Regions from separate parts of the Streptomyces sp. NPDC058000 genome, predicted to be linked through region 1. Evidence: riboswitches for the same ligand, from Rfam matches in the RefSeq annotation. Region 1 holds a riboswitch; each other region holds the start of a gene.
What was found. Region 1 has a riboswitch for magnesium ahead of ACFVT2_RS08755 (NRAMP family divalent metal transporter). Riboswitches for the same ligand answer to the same signal wherever they lie in the genome.

Region 2: linked by a shared signal. The riboswitch ahead of ACFVT2_RS21440 (NRAMP family divalent metal transporter) and the one ahead of ACFVT2_RS08755 (NRAMP family divalent metal transporter) in region 1 are both predicted to bind magnesium.
Region 3: linked by a shared signal. The riboswitch ahead of ACFVT2_RS05755 (NRAMP family divalent metal transporter) and the one ahead of ACFVT2_RS08755 (NRAMP family divalent metal transporter) in region 1 are both predicted to bind magnesium.

Annotation. Positions count from the first base shown of each region.
Region 1 covers NZ_JBHVQS010000006.1:10,847-13,111, reverse strand. The annotation lists gene ACFVT2_RS08760 (lytic transglycosylase domain-containing protein) at 1-87, opposite strand, end outside; M-box (ykoK) riboswitch at 664-833, shown strand; gene ACFVT2_RS08755 (NRAMP family divalent metal transporter) at 1,137-2,265, shown strand, end outside.
Region 2 covers NZ_JBHVQS010000021.1:68,401-70,665, reverse strand. The annotation lists M-box (ykoK) riboswitch at 605-778, shown strand; gene ACFVT2_RS21440 (NRAMP family divalent metal transporter) at 1,086-2,265, shown strand, end outside.
Region 3 covers NZ_JBHVQS010000003.1:209,059-211,323, forward strand. The annotation lists gene ACFVT2_RS05755 (NRAMP family divalent metal transporter) at 1-1,211, opposite strand, end outside; M-box (ykoK) riboswitch at 1,511-1,681, opposite strand; gene ACFVT2_RS05760 (hypothetical protein) at 1,834-2,265, shown strand, end outside.

The DNA of each region.
Region 1 (2,265 bases):
AGTGGGCAGTGCGGGCGGCCGGGTCAGCCACCAGACGACACCGAGGGCGACGGCGACTACGAGTACGACTCCGAGCGTCAGGCCCACCAGACACCCTCGGCGTCCGGAGCGCCTGGGTTCTATCTCCGCCGGAGAAGCACGGTACGTCGTGGCGGGCGACGACGCCCCCCAGGAGTGACGTGCGGGCTGCTGACCTTGTCCCCGGCCGCTGTCCGTCGCTCCGGCTTGCTGCTCTTGCATGTGCCCAGTCCGTCCGGTCAGGTTCATCCGGCGATATGTCGATAACGGGTGGGACGCATTGGGCTCCACGTTAGTTGCAAGATCGCGCAACCGAGCGAGCGTCTATGGGGATTGCCACACGAGGGAACCGGCCTCGGCCGCCCGCCGCGACACCGTCACCAGCGCCGCAGACTAGCCCGCCTACGGTCGTCGTAGGCGCGGTAGAGATCCGGCACGGTGGATCCCCTCCACTGCAAGAGTTATCCCGGGCGCGATCTCCAAGACCTCGAAGGCTTTCCGGCGCGGACCATCGGTTCCGTGCTGCACCGCCCCCAGCCGGAACGGCCCCGTGAAAGGTGTCGCACCGGGGAACAACAAGTCAAGAACGAGTCAAGCAGTTGCGATGATGCGCAAGTATGAGCCAGACTCGTCGAGGTTTGAAACAAGGCACCTCGTTCGGTGAGGCGTCTGCACGGACACAGGCCACTGACCCCACGACGTCGAGAGACGCCCAGGTTCAGGACAGATCTCCCCGACTTAAGGGGTGATCCCAAGTGGCTGCCCCACAGGATTACGCCGTGCAGTGCCAAAGCTCTGACGAGTTGGGGTGAACCGGTCATGCGGGCCGGTCTGCTCTTTGCCGAGTCGTTTGGCGCGATCACGCGCCCCGGCCGGGAGGAGGCGAGAGTTCATGGATTGCGGTCCCAGTAGTCCGGGCCACAGTAGGCCCCGCCTCCGCCTGTTCTCGCCCTGTCCCGGCATGCGGTAACCACCTTCTGCGCGTACTCGCGTCCCTGTTCTAGCGCCCAGCACCCGTGCGGCCTGACGCCGTCCCGGGCCGCTGGCCTGCGCGTGCAGCGTGTGTGGTGCCCAGGCATGCCCGAAACCTCCCCCTTCGGGGGAACGGGAGGTCTGTCATGACCGAAACGACGCTCACCCACCCCACCGCTCCCGCACCGCGCAGCGCAGTCCTTGACGACGCGCACGTGGGCGACATCCGCGGTGCGCTCGGCACCATCAAGCAGGACGACACTGGCGAGCGCCGGGGCCTGTCCGCGAAGTTCAAGACGCTGCTCGCGATAGTCGGGCCCGGCCTGATCGTGATGGTCGGCGACAACGACGCCGGCGCCTTCGCCACCTACGGCCAGGCCGGTCAGAACTACAGCACCCAGCTGCTGTGGACCCTGCTACTGCTGATCCCCGTCCTGTACGTCAACCAGGAGATGGTGCTCCGCCTCGGCGCCGTCACCGGCGTCGGCCACGCCCGCCTCATCCTGGAGCGGTTCGGGAAGTTCTGGGGCGCGTTCAGTGTCATCGACCTGTTCCTGCTCAACGCACTGACCCTGGTCACCGAGTTCATCGGGATCACGATGGCCGCCGACCATCTGGGCCTGCCGAAGGTCGCCTCGGTGATCCTGGCCGCCGCCATCATCATCGCCTCCGCCTTCACCGGCTCCTTCCGCCGCTTCGAGCGCATCGCCGTCGCCCTGTGCGCCGCCTCGCTGCTCCTGGTCCCCCTCTACTTCATGCTCCACCCCAAGACCTCGCAGATGGCCCACGACTTCGTGGTCCCGGTCATCCCCGGCGGCAGCGGTGAGCTGGCCACCGTCATGATGCTGATCATCGGCATCGTGGGCACCACGGTTGCGCCCTGGCAGCTGTTCTTCCAGCAGTCGTACGTCATCGACAAGCGCATCACCCCGCGCTTCATGAAGTACGAGAAGGCCGACCTGTGGATCGGCATCGCCATCGTCGTCATCGGCGCAGCCGCCATGATGGGCCTGGTCGCCGCCGCCTTCGCCGGCACCAAGGGCTTCGGGAACTTCACCGACACCGCGGGCCTGATCACCGGCATCTCGGCCAAGGCCGGCAAGGTCGCCGGCGTCCTCTTCGCGATCGCCCTGCTGGATGCCTCGATCATCGGCGCGTTCGCCGTCTCGCTGTCCACCGCCTACGCCATCGGCGACGTCTTCGGCATGAAGCACTCCCTGCACCGCGGGATCAAGGGAGCCAAGGGCTTCTACGCCGTCTACGCCGGCCTGGTCG
Region 2 (2,265 bases), on a different contig from region 1:
CGGGCTCCGCAGCAGCGGCCGATACGACATTTGACCGGCGGTGAACGCGAGGAGATATCCCGGGGGTATCGCAGCCGGTGAATCGGCCCGGCGGCCGGCCAAGCGACTGGGCAGATCGCCCTCGACCGTCTCCGCGAGATCGCGTGCAACGGAGGCCGGGACCACTACCGGGCTGCGCCCGCAGACGCGGCCGCCTACACGCGTGGGCGCCGCCCCAAGCAGGCCAAGCTGCCCCAACAGCCCGCTCTGCGGGCGCTGGTGGAGGCCGAACCGGCCCTGTGCCGGTCGCCCGAGCAGATCGCGGGCTGGCTGCGACGGCAGTTCCCGGGCGACGTCCCATCGACGACGACATCGCGGTCCTCGCCGACGACGTCCGGTACGGACTTCGCGCCCTCGACGCCGAAGTGCCCCCGCCTGCCTACTGACACACCCCACGTCGGAAGTACTGACATCAGATGTCGGAACCCACTGACGTTCTCGCGTCGCCCGACAGGAGAAGCCGACCGCGGCCGGGGAGCACGGTCCAGTCACGAGGTGTGTCAAGACTTCGCCAAGCAGTTGCGTGATCTCGCAACTATGCCGTTATGCTTCTGGAGGTTTGAAGAAGGCACCTCGTTCGGTGAGGCGTCTGCACGGACACAGGCCACTGACCCCACGACGTCGAGAGACGCCCAGGTTCAGGACAGGTCTCCCCGGCCTAAGGGGTGACCCCAAGTGGCTTCCCCCACAGGTGGAATACGCCGTGCAGTGCCAAAGCTCTGACGAGTTGGGGTGAACCGGTCATCGGGACCGGTCTGCTCCTTGCCGCGTCGTCCAGCGCCCGCGTGCGCTCCGGCCGGGAGGAGGCGAGAGACATGGACTGCAGTTGCAGTAGTCCGGGCCACAGTAGGCCCGTCATCCGGATTCTTATGTCTTTCTCGACCTCCGGTACGCGGTAACCACCTCTCCCGCGCGCACTCGCATCCTCGTCCCAGGCACCCGTACGGCCTTCGCCGTCCCGGGCGGCCGGGCTGCGCGCTCGCAGGGGGGATGACTGCCGCGCGCCCTCAACGCCTCTCCCCATCGGGGGGATTGGGAGGCCCGCCATGACCAGCCTGATCAACGACAAGACCATTCCGGCGCCGCGCAGCGCAGTCCTCGACGACGCGCACGTGGGCGACATCCGCGGTGCGCTCGGCACCATCCGACACGACGACACCGGCGAGCGCCGGGGCCTGTCCGCCAAGCTCAAGACGCTGCTGGCGATAGTCGGCCCTGGCCTGATCGTGATGGTCGGCGACAACGACGCCGGAGCCTTCGCCACGTACGGCCAGGCCGGGCAGAACTACGGCACGCAGCTGCTGTGGACCCTGCTCCTGCTGATTCCCGTTCTGTACGTGAACCAGGAGATGGTGCTGCGCCTCGGCGCCGTGACCGGGGTGGGGCACGCGCGGCTGATCCTGGAGCGGTTCGGGAAGTTCTGGGGAGCCTTCTCCGTCATCGACCTGTTTCTGCTCAACGCGCTAACGCTGGTGACGGAGTTCATCGGCATCACGATGGCCGCCGACTATCTGGGGCTGCCGAAGGCCGCCTCGGTGATCCTGGCCGCCGCGATCATCATCGCCTCCGCGTTCACCGGCTCCTTCCGCCGCTTCGAGCGGATCGCCGTCGCGCTGTGCGCCGCCTCGCTGCTCCTGGTCCCGCTCTACTTCATGCTCCACCCCAAGACGTCGCAGATGGCGCACGACTTCGTGGTCCCGGTCATCCCCGGCGGCAGTGGCGAGCTGGCGACCGTGATGCTGCTGATCATCGGCATCGTGGGCACCACGGTGGCACCCTGGCAGCTGTTCTTCCAGCAGTCGTACGTCATCGACAAGCGCATCACCCCGCGCTTCATGAAGTACGAGAAGGTCGACCTGTGGATCGGCATCGCGGTCGTGATCGTCGGCGCGGCCGCCCTGATGGGCCTGGTCGCCGCCGCGTTCGCCGGGACGAAGGGGTTCGGGAACTTCACCGACACCTCGGGCCTGATCACCGGCATCTCGGCCAAGGCCGGCAAGGTCGCCGGTGTCCTCTTCGCGATCGCCCTGCTGGACGCCTCGATCATCGGCGCGTTCGCGGTGTCGCTGTCCACCGCGTACGCGATCGGCGACGTGTTCGGGATCAAGCACTCGCTGCACCGGGGCGTCAAGGGCGCCAAGGGCTTCTACGCCGTCTACGCCGGCCTGGTCGCCGCCGCTGCCACGATCGTGCTGATCCCCGGCTCCCCGCTCGGTCTGCTGACTC
Region 3 (2,265 bases), on a different contig from region 1:
AGCACCCCGGCCAGGGTCTGTACGCCCTCGGTGAGCAGGCCCAGCGGCGAGCCGGGGATCAGCACGATCGCGGCGGCCGCGGCGACCAGGCCCGCGTAGACGGCGTAGAAGCCCTTGGCGCCGCCGACGCCGCGGTGCAGGGAGTGCCGGATGCCGAAGACGTCGCCGATGGCGTAGGCGGTGGACAGGGACACCGCGAAGGCGCCGATGATCGAGGCGTCCAGCAGGGCGATGGCGAACAGCACTCCGGCGAGCTTGCCGGCGTGTGCGGCCAGGCCGTGTGCGATGCCGGCGGTGTCGGTGAAGGCGCCGACGCCCTGGGTGCCGGCGAAGGCGGCGGCGGTGCAGCCCATCAGGGCGGCGGCGCCGAGCACCACGATGGCGATGCCGATCCACAGGTCGGCCTTCTCGTAGCCCATGAAGCGCGGGGTGATCCGCTTGTCGATGACGTAGGACTGCTGGAAGAAGAGCTGCCACGGGGCGACGGTGGTGCCGACGATGCCGATGATCAGCAGCATCACGGACGACAGTCCACCGGGTCCGTCGGGGAGGTGCGGGACGACGAAGTCGTGGGCCATCTGCCCGGTGGACGGGTGGACCAGGAAGTAGAGCGGGACGAGCAGCAGCGACGCCGCGCACAGCGCGATGGCGATCCGCTCGAACCGGCGGAACGACCCGGTGAAGGCGGAGGCGATGATCACGGCGGCGGCCAGCAGCACCGCGCCGACCTTGGGCAGCCCCAGGTATCCGGCGGCGAGGGTGATGCCGATGAACTCCGTCACCAGCGTCAGCGCGTTGAGCAGGAACAGGTCGATGACCGAGAACGCGCCCCAGAACTTCCCGAACCGTTCCAGGATGAGCCGGGCGTGCCCCACGCCGGTGACGGCGCCGAGCCGGAGCACCATCTCCTGGTTGACGTAGAGGACCGGGACGAGCAGGAGCAGGGTCCACAGCAGGTGGGTGCCGTAGTTCTGGCCGGCCTGGCCGTAGGTGGTGAAGGCGCCGGCGTCGTTGTCGCCGACCATCACGATCAGGCCGGGGCCGACGACGGCCAGCAGGGTCTTGAGCTTGGCGGACAGGCCCCGGCGCGGGGCGGTGTCGTCGTGCCTGATGGTGCCGAGTGCGCCGCGGATGTCACCGGTGTGCGCGTCGTCGAGCACGGCGGTGGGGTGCGGGGCGGGGACCGTGGAACGGACGGTGGTCTCGGTCATGGCGACCTCCCAAGTCCCCCGAGCGGGGGAGGTGTTGGGGGCGCGGGGCAGCCATCTTCCCTGCGCGGGCGCGCAGCACGACGACCCGTGTCGGCGGTGGGCCGTACGGGGGCGTGGTGCGGCGGGGAGGCCGCGCAGGGAAGATGGTTACCGCGTGCCGGAAGAATGCGAGGGCAGGCGGAAGGGGGGCCGATGATGGCCCGGACTACTGCAATCCATGTCTCTCGCCTCCTTCCGGTCGGGGCGCGTAGGGTGCGCCGTCGTCGATCCGGCAAGGAGCGGACCAGTCGCCATCGACTGGTTCACCCCCACTCGTCAGAGCTTTGGCACGTCACGGCGTAGCCCCGTGCGGGGCAGCCACTTGGAGTCACCCCTTGGGCCGGGGAGACCTGTCCTGATCCGGAGCGTCTCTCGACGGGTGGGATCAGTGGCCTGTGTCCATGACGACGCCTCACCGAACGAGGTGACCGCTGTCGTAAACCTCTAGAAGTGTAGACCCTGTCGGGAGACACTTGCGCAAGTCTGCAAGTTTTTGACCGACTCTTAACTCCGCGGCGGGTTCGTCCCGTCGTCCGGGCTCAGCTGCTGGACACCGCGCCGACCTCGGGTGAGCATGAGCCGCATGTCCCAGGACCCCGAGCCCGGCAAGGCGGGCAAAGCCGGTAGCGAAGCCGAGCGGTTGGACCGCATCGAGGCGTTGTTGGCGCCTGCCGTCGCGGGGGTGGAGGAGGCGGGACGGCGGCTGCGGCCGGCCTGGCGGCGGGTCACCCGCGGTGAGCCCCGCTGGCCCTCGACGCTCGCGGTGTCGGTGGCGGTGGCATTGCAGTGGCGGCTGCCGGAGCGGTTGGCGATCCATCCGGAGTGGCTGCTGCCGGGGTTGGAGACCGCGCTGTTGCTCGTGCTGGTGGTGGTCGACCCGTTCCGTATCGAGCGGGTCTCCCGGCTCTACCGGTGGGCGGGGCTGGCGCTGATCGCGATGATCAGCGCGGCGAACGGCTGGTCCGCGGTGCATCTGGTGATCGGTCTGGTGCGCGGTACGGAGGGCGGGGACGCC